Regions from separate parts of the Streptomyces sp. NPDC001852 genome, predicted to be linked through region 1. Evidence: predicted binding sites of a transcription regulator. Region 1 holds the regulator's gene; the other holds the start of a gene.

Region 1 (4,866 bases):
CCGTACCCACCATCTCAGCGACCGTTGAAGGCGTCCTTCAACCGTGAGAACAACCCCTGCTGACCCGGCTGGAACTGTCCCTGCGGCCGCTCCTCGCCGCGCAGCTTGGCCAGCTCGCGCAGCAGGCGCTCCTGCTCGGGATCGAGCTTGGTCGGGGTCTGCACCTCGACGTGCACGATCAGGTCACCCCGGCCGCCGCCGCGCAGATGCGTGACGCCCCGGTTGTGCAGCGGGATCGACTGGCCGGACTGGGTGCCGGGCCGGATGTCGACCTCCTCCATGCCGTCCAGCGTCTCCAGCGGCACCTTGGTGCCGAGCGCCGCCGCCGTCATCGGGATCGTCACCGTGCAGTGCAGGTCGTCACCGCGCCGCTGGAACGTCGGGTGCGGCAGCTCGTGGATCTCGACGTACAGGTCACCGGCCGGACCGCCGCCGGGCCCGACCTCGCCCTCACCGGCGAGCTGGATCCGCGTGCCGTTGTCGACGCCGGCCGGGATCTTCACGGTCAGGGTGCGCCGCGAGCGGACCCGGCCGTCTCCGGCGCACTCCGGGCACGGGGTCGGCACCACGGTGCCGAAGCCCTGGCACTGCGGGCAGGGACGCGAGGTCATGACCTGGCCCAGGAAGGACCGGGTGACCTGCGAGACCTCACCGCGGCCACGGCACATGTCACACGTCTGGGCGGTCGTGCCGGGCGCCGCGCCCTCGCCGTTGCAGGTGTTGCAGACGACCGCGGTGTCGACCTGGATGTCCTTGGTGGTCCCGAAGGCCGCCTCGTCCAGCTCGACCTCGATGCGGATCATCGCGTCCTGGCCGCGCCGGGTGCGCGAGCGCGGCCCGCGCTGCGACGCCGTACCGAAGAACGCGTCCATGATGTCGGAGAAGTTGCCGAAGCCACCGGCCCCGAAGCCGCCCGCGCCCGCGCCGCCGGACTGCGAGAGCGGGTCGCCGCCGAGGTCGTAGACCTGCTTCTTCTGCGGGTCCGACAGCACCTCGTAAGCGGCGTTGATCTCCTTGAACCGCTCCTGGGTCTTCGGATCGGGGTTGACGTCCGGGTGCAGCTCGCGCGCGAGCCGACGGAACGCCTTCTTGATCTCATCCTGCGACGCGTCGCGGCGCACGCCGAGAACGGCGTAGTAGTCCGTGGCCACTTACGACTCCGCCAGGATCTGTCCGACGTACCGTGCCACTGCGCGTACCGCTCCCATCGTTCCCGGATAGTCCATGCGGGTCGGTCCGACCACGCCGAGCTTGGCAACCGCCTCGCCGCCCGAACCGTAGCCGACCGACACCACGGAGGTGGAGTTGAGTCCCTCGTGGGCGTTCTCGTGCCCGATGCGCACCATCACGCCCGGATCCTTCGCCTCGCCGAGGAGCTTGAGGAGCACGACATGCTCCTCCAGGGCCTCCAGGACGGGCCGGATCGTGAGGGGGAAGTCATGTCCGAAGCGGGTGAGATTGGCGGTGCCGCCGATCATCAGCCGCTCCTCGTTCTCCTCGACGAGCGTCTCCAGGAGGGTGGAGAGCACCGTCGAGACCGTACCGCGGTCCTCGGGGTCGAAAGCCTCCGGCAGGTCCTCGACCAGCTTCGGCACGTCCGTGAACCGGCGGCCCGCGACCCGGCTGTTCAGCCGGGCGCGCAGATCGGCGAGGGAGGTCTCGCCGAAGGGCGCCGGGCAGTCGACCATCCGCTGCTCGACCCGGCCGGTGTCCGTGATCAGCACGAGCATCACGCGCGCGGGGGCGAGCGAGAGCAGCTCCACGTGCCGCACGGTGGACCGGGTCAGGGACGGGTACTGCACGACGGCGACCTGGCGGGTGAGCTGCGCGAGCAGCCGTACCGTACGGGCCACGACGTCGTCGAGGTCGACGGCGCCCTCCAGGAAGTTCTGGATCGCCCGCCGCTCGGGCGCGGTCATCGGCTTGACGCCCGCCAGCTTGTCCACGAACAGCCGGTAGCCCTTGTCGGTGGGGATGCGCCCGGCGCTGGTGTGCGGCTGAGCGATGAACCCCTCGTCCTCCAGGGCCGCCATGTCGTTGCGGACCGTCGCCGGGGACACGCCCAGGTTGTGCCGCTCTGTGAGGGCCTTCGACCCGACCGGCTCCTCGGTGCCGACGTAGTCCTGGACGATGGCGCGCAGTACCTGCAGCCTGCGTTCACTCAGCATCCGCGCGCACCTCCAGCACGTCGTCCCCTCGGTTCCACTCGGTCCTGCGGTCCGTCCGCCTGGCACTCTTCGCATGCGAGTGCCAGCGTTCCCGGGCCCAGTGTACGGCTGTCGGGTACGCCCGGGGCAAGGTCGGTGCCGTCCCGGCGGCTCATGCGGCTAGCGTCGCGGTATGACGGTGACTTGGGAAGAGCTGGGGTGGGAGCGGTTGGCCGCGGGGGTCGGCCGGTGCCGGCTGCCCGGCTGGGACTGCACGGCCGGACTGGTCCTCGGCGAGGGTACGGCACTGATGGTGGACGCCGGCTCGAGCGTGGCCGAAGGCGCGCGGCTGCGGGGACAGGCCGAGGAACTCGCCGACGGCCGTGTGACCCATCTCGCGCTGACCCATCCCCACTTCGACCACGTCTTCGGGGCGGCGGCCTTCGCGGGAGCGCAGGTGTACGGGGCGGTGGGCGTCGACGTGGTGTTCGCCCATGAACGCCACGAGCTGCACATGGACGCGGTCAGGAACGGTCTGCCGGTCGCCGACGCCGACGAGGCGGTGGACGCGCTGGTGACGCCCGGCCATCCGGTCTCCGGCGAGTGGACGCTGGACCTCGGGGGCGGCCGCCAGGCGCTGCTGGCGAACGTGGGTCCGGGTCACACGGCCCACGACCTCGCGGTGCTGGTCCCCGGCTCTCCGGAGGTGGTCTTCTGCGGAGACCTGGTCGAGGAGTCCGGCGAGCCACAGGCCGGTCCGGACGCGCTGCCCTCCCGCTGGCCGGACGCCCTGGACCGGCTTCTCTCCCTGGGCGGCGAGGACGCACTGTACGTGCCCGGTCACGGAGCGGTGGTGGACGCGGCGTTCGTACGACGGCAGCGCGACGAGCTGGCGGCTCGCTTCGGCGTGTCGTAGGCGCAGGTCCGCGGCTTCTCCTATCGTCACTCGAATGCGCCAGTACTCCGCCGACCTGACCCCGCCGTGGAAGAAGCAGCAGCCCGCGCCGGAGGTACCGGCGGAGCCGGGCCTGGTGGTGGAGGAGCCCGGCACCGGGTTCTGCGGGGCGGTGATCCGCTGCGAGGCGGGCACGGTGACCCTGGAGGACCGGTTCGGCAAGCACCGGGTGTTCCCGCTGGAGCCACGGGGCTTTCTGCTGGAGGGGCGGGTGGTGACGCTCGTACGCCCGTCGTCCTCCGGTCCGGTACGACCCACCCGTACGGCCTCCGGTTCCGTCGCCGTCCCCGGCACCCGCGCCCGCGTGGCCCGCGCCGGCCGCATCTACGTCGAGGGCCGGCACGACGCCGAACTGGTCGAGAAGGTGTGGGGCGACGACCTGCGCATCGAGGGCGTGGTGGTGGAGTACCTGGAGGGCGTGGACGACCTGCCGGCGATCGTCGCCTCCTTCGCACCGGGCCCGGACGCCCGCCTGGGTGTCCTGGTGGACCACCTGGTGCCGGGCACGAAGGAGTGGCGGATCGCGCAGTCGGTGACCAGCGAGCACGCGCTGGTGGTCGGCCACCCGTACATCGACATCTGGGAGGCCGTGAAGCCGTCGTCGCTGGGGATCGAGTCCTGGCCGAAGGTGCCGCGCGGGCAGGACTGGAAGACGGGGGTGTGCCGGGCGCTGGGCTGGCCGTCGGAGAACACCGGGGCGGTGTGGCAGGCGATCCTGAAGCGGGTGGGGTCCTACAAGGACCTGGAGCCGGAGCTGCTGGGGCGGGTGGAGGAGCTGATCGACTTCGTCACGGGTAGCGGTGGGGCCTGACGTTGGGGAAGGTTCCGAACTCGGTGGTTTTCAGCTCGACACCCAGGACATCCAGCATCAGCGGCCGGCCGAACTTCTCGATGTACTGCGCCCGGTAGTTGGCGTCCTCGCCCTTTCCCTCGGGCTTTGTGAACAGAACGCACTGCGCCATGATCGGATCGATGACGAGATAGGCGGGCACGTTGCCTGCGGCATAGATCGAACGCTTGACGGCGTAGTCGCGGTGCACGCTGTTCTTGGAAACGACCTCAACAACCATCGTGATCAGTTGGCACGGCAGCAGACGCCCCGAATCGGGCAGGACGTCACGCGCCACGACTACGAGGTCCGGAACCGGCTCACTCGCCTCGTCGACGAGGTCCACATCCTGGGTCTGGAGCGGATACCAGCGATCCAACGGAATCTGCCGCTCCGTCAGCAACACGATCAGGTTGTGCACCAGATCAGGGCTGGCCATCATCACGATTTCCCCCCGCAGAAGCTCCGCTTTGAGCCCGTCAGGCGGCTCAAAACCCTCGAAGAACTCTGCGACTCCACGTTCGTCCACAGCGGTCATCTCCGTGGCCTCTACATTCGCCGCATGCTGTCAGCGGCAGCCTACGAACCAGGTTAGGGGCCGAACCGGCGTCCGGCCGTGATTCACCCGCCCGAGTGATCAATCCACCAGGTCCCTGACCACCGCATCCGCCAACAAGCGGCCACGCAACGTCAGCACCGCCCGCCCCTCCTCGTACGGACCGCTCTCCAGCAGCCCCTCAGCCAGCGCCCGCCGGGACGCCGCCAGCCCCTCCTCCTTCAGCAGCGACAGCGGCACCCCCTCCCGCAGCCGCAGTTCCAGCAGGATCCGCTCCACCCGCCGGTCCTCGTCGGACAGCAGCTCCCGGCCCGCCCCCGGCGACCGCCCGGAAGCGAGCGCCGCCGCGTACGCCCCCGGATGCTTGACGTTCCACCAG
Region 2 (4,866 bases), on a different contig from region 1:
AGTTCCCGTCGTACGAGGAGGCGATGCGGAACTCGAACCTGCCGGAGACCGACAAGATCTTCCACGACATGGTCGCCCTGTGCGACGAGATGCCGACGTTCATCGATCTGGACGTCGTGCGGGACGAGCGGCCGGCCGAGGACACCGTGCGGCGGTTCTTCGCGGCGCTGGTGACCCCGGGCGAACTGCCACCGCTCAACGACCTGCTGGACGAGGACATCCACAGCCACGATCCGGTGAATCCCCAGGCCACCATCGGGCTGGACAACGCCCGCGCCGAGTTCCGGATGTGGCGCGGGGGCTTCGACTTCGCGTTCACGGTCGAGGACGTGCTCGACCAGGGCGACCGGGCCTGCGCACGGTGGACCTGGAACGCCACGCACAAGGGCGACTTCCTGGGCATCCCCGGCACCGGACGGCAGGTCACCATGACCGGGATGACGCTGTTCCGCCTCACGGACGCCGGCAAGATCGCCGAGATGTGGTGGGAGCACGACCAGCTGGGGCTGATGCAACAGCTGGGCGCGCTGGACGAGTTGGAGCAGTAGAGGCTCTTCTCGCCCGTCCGGACAGGGCGAAGGCCCGGCACCCCGAAGGGCGCCGGGCCTCAGCAGTACGGTGCCTCAGTGGGCGTGGCCGTGGCCGTGGCCCGCGGCGGCCGGCTCTTCCTCTTCCTTCTTCTCGACGACCAGGGTCTCGGTCGTGAGCAGCAGGGAGGCGATGGAGGCGGCGTTCTCCAGGGCGGAGCGGGTGACCTTCACCGGGTCGATGACGCCGGCCTTGACCAGGTCGCCGTACTCGCCGGTGGCGGCGTTGTAGCCCTGCCCCTTCTCCAGGTCCTTGACCTTGGAGACGATGACGTAGCCCTCCTGGCCGGCGTTCTCGCCGATCCAGCGCAGCGGCTCGACCACGGCGTTGCGGACGACCGCGACACCGGTGGCCTCGTCGCCGGCCTTGTCGAGGTTGCCCTCGAGGACCTTGGAGGCGTGGACCAGGGCGGAGCCACCACCGGAGACGATGCCCTCCTCGACCGCGGCGCGGGTCGCGGAGATGGCGTCCTCCAGACGGTGCTTCTTCTCCTTCAGCTCCACCTCGGTGGCGGCGCCGACCTTGATCACGCACACGCCGCCGGCCAGCTTGGCGAGGCGCTCCTGGAGCTTCTCGCGGTCCCAGTCGGAGTCGGTGTTCTCGATCTCGGCCTTGATCTGCGCGACGCGGCCGGTCAGGTCCTCCTGCTTGCCGGCACCCTCGACGATCGTGGTGTCGTCCTTGGTGACGGTGACGCGGCGGGCGGAGCCGAGCACGTCCAGGCCGACCTGGTCGAGCTTGAGGCCGACCTCCTCGGAGATGACGGTGGCGCCGGTGAGGATCGCCATGTCCTGCAGCATCGCCTTGCGGCGGTCGCCGAAGCCGGGGGCCTTCACCGCGACGGCGTTGAAGGTGCCGCGGATCTTGTTGACGACCAGGGTCGACAGGGCCTCGCCCTCGACGTCCTCGGCGATGATCAGCAGCGGCTTGGAGGCGCCGGCCTGGATGACCTTCTCCAGCAGCGGCAGCAGGTCCTGGATGGAGCTGATCTTGCCCTGGTTGATGAGGATGTACGGGTCGTCGAGGACGGCCTCCATGCGCTCCTGGTCCGTCACGAAGTACGGCGACAGGTAGCCCTTGTCGAAGGCCATGCCCTCGGTGAAGTCCAGCTCCAGACCGAAGGTGTTGGACTCCTCGACGGTGATGACACCGTCCTTGCCGACCTTGTCCATCGCCTCGGCGATGAGCTCGCCGACCTGCTGGTCCTGGGCGGACAGCGCGGCGACGGCGGCGATGTCGGACTTCTCGTCGATCGGGCGGGCCGAGGCGAGCAGCTCGTCGGAGACGGCCTTGACGGCGGCGTCGATGCCCTTCTTCAGGGCGGCCGGGGAGGCGCCGGCGGCGACGTTCTTCAGGCCCTCGCGCACGAGCGCCTGGGCGAGCACGGTGGCGGTGGTGGTGCCGTCACCCGCGATGTCGTTGGTCTTGGTCGCCACCTCCTTCACCAGCTGCGCACCGAGGTTCTCGTACGGGTCCTCGATCTCGACCTCGCGGGCGATCGTGACACCGTCGTTGGTGATGGTGGGGGCGCCGAACTTCTTGTCGATGACGACGTTGCGGCCCTTGGGGCCGATCGTCACCTTCACCGTGTCGGCCAGCTTGTTGACGCCGCGCTCGAGGGCGCGACGGGCGTCCTCGTCGAACTTCAGGATCTTCGCCATGACAGCGGGAGCCCTCTCGGAAATCTATTGGGTGGTAAGACAACTGCGCCCCGGACGCCCGGCTTCTTATCGGTCGCGGGGGCCAGGGGCGCAGCTGAAGGAACTTCGAGGTGGGTCTACTTCTCGATGATCGCGAGGACGTCGCGAGCCGAGAGGACGAGGTACTCCTCGCCGTTGTACTTCACCTCGGTGCCGCCGTACTTGCTGTAGAGGACGACGTCGCCGACCTTGACGTCGAGCGGAAGGCGCTCGCCGTTCTCGAAGCGACCCGGGCCCACGGCGAGGACGGCGCCCTCCTGGGGCTTCTCCTTCGCGGTGTCCGGGATGACCAGGCCAGAGGCCGTGGTCTGCTCGGCGTCCAGCGGCTGGACCACGATGCGGTCCTCGAGCGGCTTGATGGCAACCTTGGAGCTGGCGGTCGTCACGATCCGACCTCCCCCTTCGGAGATCTCACGGGGTTAACTGTCTGAGGTGGCGACCAGGTCGATCCGTCGTCGCGGGTGCCGGACCTGCCCGTCGCTTTGTTGGCACTCTCCAGGGGGGAGTGCCAGAGCCGAGACTATGACCGCGATTAGCACTCGGTCAAGCGGAGTGCCAATGCCGTGCGGCGCGTCGGCAGAATCCCGTCCGCGCCGGGTGCCTGGTGGGCCGGTGCTGCCCCGCCGTCCCAGGGGGCTGCCGCCCCCCGGACCCCCGCTCCGGCCTGGACGGCCTCGTCCTCACACGCCGGACGGGCTGATCAAGCCGACCGGCGCTGGATGAACGCTCTACAGGTAGTCCTCCAGCCGCCCTGCCGTCAGCCCTCGCTGCTGCACCCTCCGCAGGACCCTGGCCGTGCGTTCCCTGAGGTTCGGGCCCGTCGTCTCGTCCGGGCCGACCAGGATGATGTCGCCGGGGCGCAGGTGGTGTTCGCCGTGCGCGTAGACGAGGTCGGTCGGGGTCATCGCGGCGCGCCAGAGGACGACCGTGGAGATGCCGCAGTCGGCGGCCGCGCGCAGGGTGGTGGTGTCGTACGAGCCGTACGGCGGGCGGAAGAGGCGGGGGCGCAGGCCGAGGCGGGACCCGAGCCGGTCCTGCTGGCCGCAGATCTCGGCGCGCTGCCCGGCGTACGGCAGTCCGGCGAGCACGCGGTGGTCGAGGGTGTGGTTCTGGATGCCGGCGCCCAGCCGGTGCAGGCGGGCGAAGTGGCCGTAGGCGGGGCCGGCGACGCTGTCGGTGAGGAACATGCTGACCGGCAGCCGGAGTTCGCGGACCATGTCGACGAAGCGGGGGTCGTGTTCGGCGCCGTCGTCGTAGGTGAGGAAGACGACCGGGTCGCGGGTGGGGACGTGGTCCAGGACGCGGGGCAGGGTGCGGCCGCCGGCGCCCGGGGTCAGGGCCAGGGCACGGGCGGCGGGCTGCGGCGGGCGGGCGAGGGGCTCGGTCAGGCCCCAGCGGCGGTAGGTCTGGTCGGGGGCGGGTCCGTGCGGGTGCACTCCCTCGGCGGCCTTCTTGCCGAGGCGTTCGATGGGGTCGACGGACTGGGCGCAGCCGGCGAGGAGGAGGGCCGAGGCCAGGAGCGCGGCGAGGCACCGGCCCGGGTGACGTCGTCCGGAGCCCGCTCCCCGGTACCCCCGCCCCGGCCTCACAGGTAGTCCTCCAGGCGGGCCACGGCGTAGCCCTCGCGCGTGACCTTGTCCAGGAAGCGGCGCATGTCGTCGACCATCGTGCCGTTCCAGTCGGAGCGGCCGCGGAAGTGGGTGAGGACGATGTCGCCGCGGCGCATCTTCTGGTCGTCCTCGCGGTACTCCCAGTGGTCGACGTAGACCTCCTCGTTCCAGATCGGCGCGTATCTGATGCCGCAGGCCTTGGCGGCGCGCAGGGTGTCCTGGTTGTAGTTGCCGTACGGCGGCCGGAAGACCGTCGGGCGCCTGCCGAACTGCTTCTTCATGACGTCCTGCATCCCGCAGATCTCGTCCTTCTGCTCCTCGTAGGACAGACCCGGCAGGTAGGGGTGGTGCAGGGTGTGGTTGTTGAGGGTGTGGCCGTAGGACTGCATCTTCCGGAAGTAGCCGTAGTCGTCCTTGACCAGGTAGTTGCTGAGGAAGGCGGTGTACGGGACCTTCAGGTCCTGCATCATCCGGAGGAACTTCGGGTCCTTCTCCGAGCCGTCGTCGATGGTGAGGAAGACGATCTTCTGCTTGGTGGGGATCGTGGTGAAGACGGGCGGCAGGTCCCAGTCCTCCTGGTGGGTCACCTCGAAGCCGGCCCGGGCGGTGATCTCCGGTTTCTCCCGGGGCGGCGGGGGCGGCGTCAGCGGGACCCCGGCCAGGCCCCAGCGTCTGGCCGCGGCGACGAGGCGGGCGTGTTCGGCGGCCTGGCGGTCCTGGGGACTCAGGACGCGCACCGGGCCGCCGTGACCGGGCGCGGCGGGGCGGGCCGCGTCGGACGAGCCGGCACAACTGGACAAAAGGGCGGAACAGGCCAGCGCGGCGACTCCACAGTCGAGGACCCGACGCCCACGACCAGCCCGGTTTTTATCATTTTGTACGACTGCTCGCATGGTGTCGGATCCTCCCAGCCCGGAACCCCCAGCCCGGGCCGACACCGCCGCCGGGAGGCGCACGATCCACCGACT

What was found. The regulator HrcA, encoded in region 1, represses chaperone genes, less so after heat shock. The targets are predictions, from matches to a motif close to TTNGCACTCNGNNNNNCNGAGTGCNAA.
Region 2: groES (co-chaperone GroES) is a predicted target of HrcA. The motif match lies at 2,821-2,847, and genes of this name have one in related genera.

The regions. Positions count from the first base shown of each region.
Region 1 covers NZ_JBIATN010000010.1:40,179-45,044, reverse strand. The annotation lists gene dnaJ (molecular chaperone DnaJ) at 15-1,151, opposite strand; gene hrcA (heat-inducible transcriptional repressor HrcA) at 1,152-2,168, opposite strand; gene ACFYZB_RS18710 (MBL fold metallo-hydrolase) at 2,341-3,063, shown strand; gene ACFYZB_RS18705 (DUF3097 domain-containing protein) at 3,098-3,913, shown strand; gene ACFYZB_RS18700 (Uma2 family endonuclease) at 3,891-4,469, opposite strand; gene hemW (radical SAM family heme chaperone HemW) at 4,569-4,866, opposite strand, start outside.
Region 2 covers NZ_JBIATN010000009.1:185,279-190,144, forward strand. The annotation lists gene ACFYZB_RS17835 (ester cyclase) at 1-548, shown strand, start outside; gene groL (chaperonin GroEL) at 624-2,249, opposite strand; gene groES (co-chaperone GroES) at 2,366-2,674, opposite strand; gene ACFYZB_RS17850 (polysaccharide deacetylase family protein) at 3,017-3,805, opposite strand; gene ACFYZB_RS17855 (polysaccharide deacetylase family protein) at 3,874-4,791, opposite strand.